3 regions of the Klebsiella sp. I138 genome follow, and region 2 is predicted to be linked to each of the others. Evidence: predicted binding sites of a transcription regulator. Region 2 holds the regulator's gene; each other region holds the start of a gene.
The links. The regulator LexA, encoded in region 2, represses DNA repair genes until DNA is damaged. The targets are predictions, from matches to a motif close to TNCTGTATGTACATACAGNA.
Positions count from the first base shown of each region.

Region 1 (3,279 bases), 1.6 Mb from region 2:
ACAGCCGGGATGGTGAACTTGCCTCGGTGGTATCGAACCTGTCGACAGAACCGCGGGCCAACTCGGCGATGCGCGAAACGGCATTCCGCCTGCTTTGTCTGAACCATACGTTTACCAGCTATATTTCAGCGCTGGGCGCGCATCGGGAACAACTCACAACTCCGGATATTCTGGCTCTGCTTGATGATGCCGTCTGCTATGTTGATGATGCGCTGCACCACACGCCTGCTGACGAACATCGGGTGCAACAAGCGCTCAATAGTTTGCAGTCCCGGATTCAACACCTTGAGCCCCGTGCAGATAGCAAAGAACCGCTGGTGCTACAGCAAATCGGCCTGCTGCTGGCGCTGCTGCCGGAAATCTGCCGGTTGCAAAAACAGGTTGCCGCTCAACCTGAATAAGCATCGATACTTTTGAACTAGATACCAGCCCAAGCCTTAAGCTCCTGACGCCGCTGCGTCGGGAGCGCCGCAGAATGTACGCCCACAATAGCCCCCTCCAGCGCGTAAAGAATATTCAGCGTAAGCGCCTTATTTGACTCACGTAATTTCAGCCAGACTTCCTGCGCACCAAGCTGTCGAAGCGTTTTTTCATCCATAATGCCAACGCTAATCAACAGCAACTCCATATGAAAGCTGATATTAGGGAGATCTTTTAGCCTTCCGGTAGCAAGCTGTCGTCGCTTTTCATTGCGTGCACTTTGTAACGACAACGCCGATAAGTTAAAAAGCGTTTTGCTGTCGCGCCAAAGAGTTTCATCAACCTGATAATACTTCAGCAAAACCGGGCGGCCATTTTTCCGCATTGTCAGAAGAGGAGTCTCATGCACAACACGATACTCAGCGCTCTGCTCACAAACCTTAAGATAGATTTCGCCCTCTGCAACCATAGCAAAAACGGTATCCTCGATGGCCAGGCTATAGCCGCCAAATAACGGCCGACAGCTTATTTTACCGAGTGGAGATAAACATTCCTGGAATTGATGGAACCGTAAAGATGAAATTTTCTTCATGATTATTCCTTTGTTAATCATGTAAATAGAAGATTGTTTGTAAACGGATCCGCTAATACAGAAAATAAGTGACTTCGTTTATTGCAGCAAGGTGATTTTTGCACTGTTCAATATTTACTCACCGTTTTGCGAGGGGCTTTCAGAAAACTGCCCGCTGGAAATGCTAAATATATAAGCAATAAATACGCATTCCCTGTTCACCGGGATATGAGTGAATAGTTTCGCGTTCTGTATAACAAACACGGGCGAAGCAACTGCGCGCATGCGCCGGATGGCCAACAATTGCTCACGTCATTTATCGATCAGAATAGATGCATCCCCCCTGCCCCCGGAGCCCGCTGGCGCAGAATCGACAAAAATCATGTACAATTTTCAACCAATGAAGTGATAAATGAGGTTGATCTTTTCTCCTGCTGGATATACTGTATATTCATACAGTAACCTACAGGCGGGATAGACTATGTTTACTTCAGCTTACGCAAATCGTTCATCACTGACTTCTGCTTCAGTACGTCATCCTTCTCATGACGTCGCCGAACAACCGGCCAGCGGGCTGATCAGTGAAATTGTCTACCGCGAAGATCAGCCTATGATGACGCAATTACTCCTGCTCCCTTTATTGCAGCAGCTTGGCCAGCAGTCCCGCTGGCAGCTCTGGCTTACGCCGAAGCAGAAATTGAGTCGTGAATGGGTTCAGTCTTCCGGTCTACCGCTGTCTAAGGTTATGCAGATTAGCCAGCTGTCCCCTTACAATACCGTAGAGTCGATGATCCGCGCACTCAGTACGGGTAATTACAGTGTGGTGATCGGCTGGCTGGCAGATGAACTCACGGCAGAAGAACATGAACGCCTGGTTATCGCGGCGCAAGAAGGTCATGCAATGGGGTTTATCATGCGACCGGTTGGAAATGCAAACCAGCCTGGGAGACAACTCAGCGGGCTAAAAATTCACTCTAATTTGTACCATTAAGCTAAATTAGGATTAATCCTGGAATTTTTTTTGCTTACAATAATGTCATTTTCAGAACAGGGTCATTTATACCGGAATGCCTGTCTGATGCGGTTTCGCGGGTTTATTGGGCGAACAAAAATCAACCATATTTGTTAAATGTTGTGTACACAACCCTTTTTTTTCATATGCCTGACGGAGTTCACACTTGTAAGTTTCGAACTAAGTTGTAGACTTTACATCGCCAGGGGTGATCGGCTTACGCTGCATGTATCAGCATAGTTAACAACAAGTCACGCCCCGGGTGAAGGATTTAACCGTGAGGTCTTTTGTAACTTCATGGCGAATTTTGGATGATAATGAGGCGCAAAAAATGAAAAAGACAGCTATCGCGATTGCAGTGGCACTGGCTGGCTTCGCTACCGTAGCGCAGGCCGCACCGAAAGATAACACCTGGTACGCAGGTGGTAAACTGGGCTGGTCCCAGTTTCACGATACCGGATTCTACGGTAACGGTTTCCAGGACAACAATGGCCCGACCCACAACAGCCAGCTCGGTGCTGGTGCGTTCGGTGGTTACCAGGTTAACCCGTACCTCGGTTTTGAAATGGGCTACGACTGGCTGGGTCGCGTTGCATATAAAGGCAGCGTAGACAACGGCGCTTTCAAAGCTCAGGGCGTTCAGCTGACTGCTAAACTGGGTTACCCGATCACTGACGATCTGGATATCTATACCCGTCTGGGTGGTATGGTTTGGCGTGCAGACGCTGATGGCAACTACGGTTCTACCGGCGTTTCCCGCAGCGAACACGACACTGGCGTATCCCCGGTATTTGCTGGTGGTTTAGAGTGGGCTGTTACTCGTGACATCGCTACTCGTCTGGAATACCAGTGGGTTAACAACATCGGTGACGCAGGTACCGTTGGTGCACGTCCTGATAACGGCATGCTGAGCCTGGGTGTTTCTTACCGTTTCGGTCAGGATGAAGCAGCTCCGGTTGTTGCTCCGGCACCGGCTCCGGCTCCAGAAGTGACTACCAAGCACTTCACTCTGAAGTCTGACGTTCTGTTCAACTTCAACAAATCTACCCTGAAACCGGAAGGTCAGCAGGCTCTGGATCAGCTGTACACCCAGCTGAGCAACATGGATCCGAAAGACGGTTCTGCAGTGGTTCTGGGCTACACCGACCGTATCGGTTCTGATGCTTACAACCAGCAGCTGTCCGAGAAACGTGCTCAGTCCGTTGTTGATTACCTGGTATCTAAAGGTATCCCGGCTGGCAAAATCTCCGCACGTGGTATGGGTGAATCCAACCCG
Region 1 covers NZ_CP180447.1:2,199,293-2,202,571, forward strand. Annotated here, with positions in the region: gene yccS (YccS family putative transporter) at 1-401, shown strand, start outside; gene ACMYSK_RS10335 (TfoX/Sxy family DNA transformation protein) at 419-1,012, opposite strand; gene sulA (SOS-induced cell division inhibitor SulA) at 1,473-1,982, shown strand; gene ompA (porin OmpA) at 2,335-3,279, shown strand, end outside.
Region 1: sulA (SOS-induced cell division inhibitor SulA) is a predicted target of LexA. The motif match lies at 1,433-1,452, and genes of this name have one in related genera.

Region 2 (3,279 bases):
GCTCCCCGCGTCGCACCGATGAACATGCCATCCAGCAAATAGCACCACACGCCAATCACCGGCAGAACCATCTGCCAGATCAGGTAGCGATCGGCAAGCTGCTGGAGCGACGGCAGCGAGGTCAACAGGGCAATAATCTGCTGCCCCGCAACGGCATAGGTCACCGCAAACGCCAGCGCCACTATTCCCGATTGCCGACAGGCCGCCCGCCAGACGTCAAGCAGCTGACTCCCATTACGCGCGCCGTACGCCTGCCCGGAGTGAGCTTCTACGGCATAGGCAAAACCATCCAGCGCGTAGGCGGTGAAGGTCAGCATGGTCATCAGAAGCGCATTGACGGCAACGATCTCGCCGCCGAGGCGAGCGCCAAAGACGGTCACCGCGCCAAAGCAGAGCTGGAGCAGCAGAGAGCGCAGCATGATATCGCGGTTTAACGCCAGCAGCCGACGCACATCCCCGCGCCAGGCGCATTTCAGCATGGCCAATGACACCCCGCGCAGCGTCAGTACGCGTTTTGCCATCAGCAGCCCGATGATAAAGGTGACATATTCGGCGGTCACCGTCGCCAGCGCAGCACCCTGCACGTTCATGTGCAGACCCATCACCAGCCACAGGTCGAGCACGATATTCAGCAGATTGCCGACGATCAGCAGAATCACCGGCGCCCTGGCGTACTGCACACCCAGCAGCCAGCCGAGCAGCACCAGGTTTGCCAGCGACGCCGGCGCGCTCAGCCAGCGAATTTTGAGAAAGCGCCGGGCCTGTTCCAGCACCGCTTCATTGCCGCCAACAATATGCAACGCCAAATCGATAAGTGGGGTTCTGAAAAGCACAATCAGCAGGCCGGCCCCTAATGCCAGCCCCAGCGGCTGCACCAGCGCCCTCGCCAGGCGAAGAGGATCTTTTGCGCCAAAGGCCTGTGCCGTCAGTCCGGTGGTGCTCATGCGCAGAAAAAGCAGCAGCATGAAGAGAAAACTGGTGGCCGTCGCGCCGACCGCAACACCACCGAGGTAAACCGGGCTATCGAGGTGACCAATTACGGCGGTATCGACCAACCCCAGCAGCGGGACGGTGATATTGGAGAAAATCATGGGTAGCGCCAGGCGCCACAGGGCCTTATCAGCGGCGTTAAAGAACATGAGAAAGAGCCTGACCGGGGGAAGACTGCGCAGCATCATGCATCAGATGATGCTGCGGGGAGAAGGTGTTACAGCCACTCACCGTTGCGAATAACGCCAACGGCCAGCCCTTCGATAGTGAAGTTTTGCTCGCGCAGATTCACCACGATCGGTGAAAATTCGCTGTTTTCTGGCAGGAGTTCGACGATGTTACCCAGCTTTTTAAGGCGTTTTACGGTAACTTCTTCGTCAATACGCGCCACGACAACCTGGCCGTTACGCACATCCTGAGTTTTATGGACCGCCAGCAGATCGCCATCAAGAATACCGATATCTTTCATCGACATACCGCTAACCCGCAGCAAAAAGTCGGCATTCGGCTTGAACATCGCCGGATCGACCTGGAAGTGACCTTCGATATGCTGCTGAGCCAGCAGCGGCTCACCGGCTGCGACGCGGCCAATCAACGGCAGACCAGGTTCTTCTTCCGTAAGCAGACGGATGCCCCGGGAGGCGCCGGAGATAATCTCGATCGCGCCCTTACGCGCCAGCGCTTTCAGGTGTTCTTCCGCCGCGTTGGGAGAACGGAACCCCAAGCGCTGAGCAATTTCCGCACGCGTTGGCGGCATGCCCGTCTGGCTGATGTGATCCCGAATGAGATCGAACACCTCTTGCTGCCTTGTCGTTAACGCTTTCATCCCGCCCCCTGGGTGTATATACAGTTATGCTGTGAGTATATACAGCTAACGGTGATTTTGGAATCAAATTTCACACAAAAATCAGGAGATTCTTTCCATTTTGCGTATCAGATAACCCATTGTGCCAGGGGTTATTGCCACCGGCAGGCCGCAAACCCCATCGGGCGCGTGGAGCCTGCCGGTCGGGACAGCAAAATTCGGTTAATGGTAGCGGGCCCACAGCAGGATTGCCCAGGTGATCAGCGCGATCGCAATGGCCAGCAGCACCGCCGCGGACCCCATGTCCTTCGCCCGACCTGATAGTTCGTGGTGCTCTGGCCCAATACGGTCTACGACCGCTTCAATCGCGCTATTAAGAATTTCGACTATCATCACTATCAGGACCGAGCCTATCAGCAGCACCCGCGTGATGGCGTCAACGTCCAGCCAGCAGGCGATCGCGACGGCAATAATGGCGGCGACGCCTTCTTGACGAAATGCGGCCTCATTCATCCATGCCGCACGGAACCCTTTCCAGGAATAACCTGCTGCTTTAATGATTCGGGTTAACCCAGTGGTATTATTGGCCATCAAAAGAACCTTTTTATGTAAATGACGTCAATGAGTGCACGCGTTTGCCGCGTGGCAACGGAAATTTTGCGCGCTTTCTGTTATTCTTGCCGCGCATTTGCATGATTAACCAGAGGCTTCACATCGTTTATGTCCGGCTGGCAACGAATTTACTATAAATTACTGAATTTACCATTACGGGTGCTGGTAAAAAGCAAGTCTATTCCCGCAGAACCTGCTCAGGAATTAGGGCTGGATACCTCGCGTCCTATTATGTACGTCCTGCCTTATAACTCGAAGGCGGACCTGCTGACTCTGCGCGCCCAGTGCCTGGAGCACGATTTACCCGACCCGCTTGAACCGCTGGAAATCGACGGCGCGCTGCTGCCGCGCTACGTGTTTATCCACGGCGGGCCGCGCGTCTTTACCTACTATGCGCCGAAAGAAGAGTCGATCAAGCTGTTCCACGACTACCTGGATCTGCACCGTAACCATCCTGACCTGGACGTGCAAATGGTGCCAGTGTCGGTGATGTTTGGTCGTAGGCCAGGGCGTGAGAAAGGCGAAGTGAACCCGCCGCTGCGCATGCTGAATGGCATTCAGAAGTTCTTCGCCGTTCTGTGGCTGGGGCGCGACAGTTTTGTCCGTTTCTCACCGCCGGTTTCCCTGCGCAGAATGGCCACCGAACACGGCACCGATAAAATTATCGCCCAGAAGCTGGCCCGCGTCGCGCGCATGCACTTCGCTCGTCAGCGCCTGGCTGCTGTCGGCCCGCGCCTGCCGGCGCGTCAGGACCTGTTCAATAAGCTGCTGGCCTCAAAAGCCATCGCGCGCGCGGTGGAAGACGAAGCACGCAGCAAGAAAATCTCCCATGAGAAGGCGCAGCAAAACGCCATCGCGCTGATGGAAGAGAT
Region 2 covers NZ_CP180447.1:3,804,279-3,807,557, forward strand. Annotated here, with positions in the region: gene dinF (MATE family efflux transporter DinF) at 1-1,139, opposite strand, end outside; gene lexA (transcriptional repressor LexA) at 1,208-1,816, opposite strand; gene ACMYSK_RS17785 (diacylglycerol kinase) at 2,018-2,386, opposite strand; gene plsB (glycerol-3-phosphate 1-O-acyltransferase PlsB) at 2,516-3,279, shown strand, end outside.

Region 3 (3,279 bases), 2.4 Mb from region 2:
GAGGCGCCAACGGTATGTCGCCACACCTGATAAGGCAGCAGCGTAGTCGGGTGCTTGCGGACATACCACAGCGTTTGCGAATCATTACTCCAGGCAAATTCTGGCGAGACGTTTTCCAGCACCTCGGGATACCATTCGCCATTTTGTAGGTTACGCAAGCGCAGGCCGTACTGCCGTCGGGAGAGATAGTCCTCCGCCAGCGCCATGATCGTATTGTCCGGCGAGATCCCCAGTCCGCCAAGCGTATAGAATTCGCTCTTCGCCGCGCGCTGGTTGCTATCGAGTAGCACCTCCCATTCATCCCACTCTTCTTTCAGCACCGACTGGCGCTGGTAAATAGCGTATTCGCAGCCGGGTTCATACACCTGGCGATAGCGATAGCCATTTTTGCTGTAGGGTGCAGAGACTTCACGCGGCGGGATACGGTCAATGATTTCTTTCAGCACCCGCTCCTGCAGGCTGCGCTGAGTGGACATGACCTTCTGCCCGTATTCATTTTCCTGGCGAAGATAATCAAGCACTTCCGGCCGCGAACGATCGTCGTCGCGCAGCCAGAAGTAGTTATCAAGGCGGGTATCGCCATGCAGGGTCATGGCGTGGGGGATTCGTTTTGCTTTTGGTGGCATCTTTTGGTCTTTTGCATCCTGTATTTCATACACAAAATCATTCAAGAAGCGGCTTGAAGGATGGCGTGTGTATAAGGGTGGCAAAAGTGGCCCACGTTGCAAGCAAAACCTGCTGATTTAGATAGAAAGCGCCTGTTTTTGTGCCTGAATATCCTGTTCGATGTCGGCACGCACTTCCGCCGGGAGCCCTAAGGCCTCGCCGAGGGCGTTGAGATAGCTCCGCTCCATAAAATGGTCGATATCGATCGCAGCACAGCTGATGTAATAGATTTCCAGCGCCTCTTGCTCGCTAGTGATGCCCTGAGCCAGACGCTGCGGGTCAAGCGGCTGCGCCAGGGCGCGATCGATTAATACGCGGCCCTGCACGGCAATATTAGCCGCACGCAGCTGCTCTTCGATGTTTGCCCGCTCACTGTCGTCAATATGCCCGTCGCTTTTAGCCGCAAACACCAGCGCCAGTATCAGCCGTTCGCTGCGGGCATCAAGCCCGGTCGCCGGCGAGTCCTGCGACGCGATGGCGGATTGCCCGGTGCAAGCAACAGGTTGCGCGGGCGAAGCTTCCTGTATTTTCTGCTGGTATTTATTCCACAGCACGCTTCCCGCAATCGCTCCGCCGCCAACCAGCAGCGCGCTGGTGCCATATTTGGCCAGCAGCTTACGCGATGATTTACTGGCTACCAGCAGCCCTGCCAGGCCACCTAGCGCGCCAGGCAGGAGGAAGTTTTTCCCATCCGGCCTCTCACCTGATGATGAAGATGGTCCCTGCTGACCCAGCAGAGACTGGAGTTGATTAAGCCAGTTAGCCATGATTCCCCTCGTTGCATATTAGGCGTAATCACCAGCCTAAACGACGAGATGTAAGGAAATGTGATGGACAACTAAAGATGCGCAAATTCGGCTAGTGTCAGGCCGCCTTTACCTTCCGTGATTTCGCTGGCGCTGGGGGTTCGTGCGACTCGTCTGCTGCGGCTTCCGGCGTTTCTGCCCCCTGGATGTCGGTCTCAGAGGACTGCCCGGCCGTTTCATCTTCCGCTTCCGGACGTTTTCCCGACCTCAGGATATGATGTAGCGTCTCTTTGCGTTCCGCCAGCCACATTGCCATTTCATCGCGCTGTGCTTCATCCAGCGTGAGCGGGCACTCTACCAGCCAGTCGTTGAGGACTTCGGCAAGATCGAGCATTTTGTCGTAAGCATCGGCCTCTTTTTTGCTGGTAAACGACATTTTTTCCTCACCTTCGCGGATCACCACATATTTAATTTCAACCGCCATTGTGCAGCCTCTTTTATACTGTATTTTTATACAGTATAGCAAATTTTCACCCGAGACTCAACCAACAGCCATAAAGACAGACGCAAACGTTTTCGTCTATAATGCGGCGCATGTTTTTTTACTGTGGAAAAGAGTCATGACGTTATTAGGCACAGCGCTGCGCCCGGCAGCAACGCGGGTGATGTTGTTAGGTTCCGGTGAACTGGGTAAAGAAGTCGCCATTGAGTGTCAACGGCTGGGCATTGAGACCATCGCGGTAGACCGCTACCCTGATGCGCCGGCAATGCAGGTGGCGCATCGTTCGCACGTCATCAACATGCTGGACGGCGAAACGCTGCGCGCGCTGATTGCAGAAGAAAAACCCGACTTCATCGTGCCCGAAATTGAAGCCATCGCCACGGATATGCTGGTCGAGCTGGAGCTGGCCGGGCAGAAAGTCGTCCCCTCTGCCCGCGCGGCAAAACTGACCATGAATCGTGAAGGTATTCGCCGCCTGGCCGCGGAGGAGCTGCAGCTGCCCACCTCCTCCTACCGCTTTGCCGACAGCGAAACCGCCTTTCGTGAGGCCGTTGCTGAGACAGGGCTTCCCTGCATCGTGAAGCCGGTCATGAGCTCATCCGGCAAAGGCCAGAGTTTTATTCGTCACCATGACCAGTTGGCCGATGCCTGGCGCTATGCGCAACAGGGCGGCCGCGCCGGCGCAGGCCGGGTTATCGTCGAGGGCGTGGTCAATTTCGATTTTGAAATTACTCTGCTTACCGTCAGCGCCGTCGACGGCGTCCATTTCTGTGCGCCGGTCGGCCATCGCCAGGAAGATGGCGATTATCGCGAATCCTGGCAGCCGCAGCAGATGAGTGAACGTGCGCTGGCCCGCGCGCAGGAAATAGCCAGCAAGGTCGTACTGGCGCTCGGTGGCTATGGACTGTTCGGCGTGGAGCTGTTCGTCTGCGGCGACGAGGTTATCTTTAGTGAAGTCTCTCCTCGTCCACACGATACCGGAATGGTCACGCTCATTTCACAGGATCTTTCAGAATTTGCCCTCCACGTCCGTGCCTTCCTTGGTCTGCCGGTGGGCGCGATTCGCCAGTATGGCCCGGCGGCCTCAGCGGTGATTCTGCCGCAGCTCACCAGCCACAACGTCACCTTTAATAATATTCAGGGAGCGGTTGGCGCAGGCCTTCAGCTGCGCCTGTTTGGCAAACCGGACATTGATGGCTCTCGTCGCCTGGGCGTTACGCTGGCCGTTGCCGATAGCGTTGATGAAGCGGTGGCACGGGCGAAAGCTGCCGCATCGGCCGTCCTGGTTCAGGGATAAAAAAACCCGGTGGCGCAAGCGCTACCGGGTCTGGACTTCGCGATTTATCAGGGCGTGAAAGTTACTTC
Region 3 covers NZ_CP180447.1:706,155-709,433, reverse strand. Annotated here, with positions in the region: gene ptrB (oligopeptidase B) at 1-626, opposite strand, end outside; gene ACMYSK_RS03225 (tellurite resistance TerB family protein) at 744-1,433, opposite strand; gene ACMYSK_RS03220 (YebG family protein) at 1,531-1,896, opposite strand; gene purT (formate-dependent phosphoribosylglycinamide formyltransferase) at 2,033-3,211, shown strand; gene ACMYSK_RS03210 (bifunctional 4-hydroxy-2-oxoglutarate aldolase/2-dehydro-3-deoxy-phosphogluconate aldolase) at 3,273-3,279, opposite strand, start outside.
Region 3: ACMYSK_RS03220 (YebG family protein) is a predicted target of LexA. The motif match lies at 1,913-1,932, and genes of this name have one in related genera.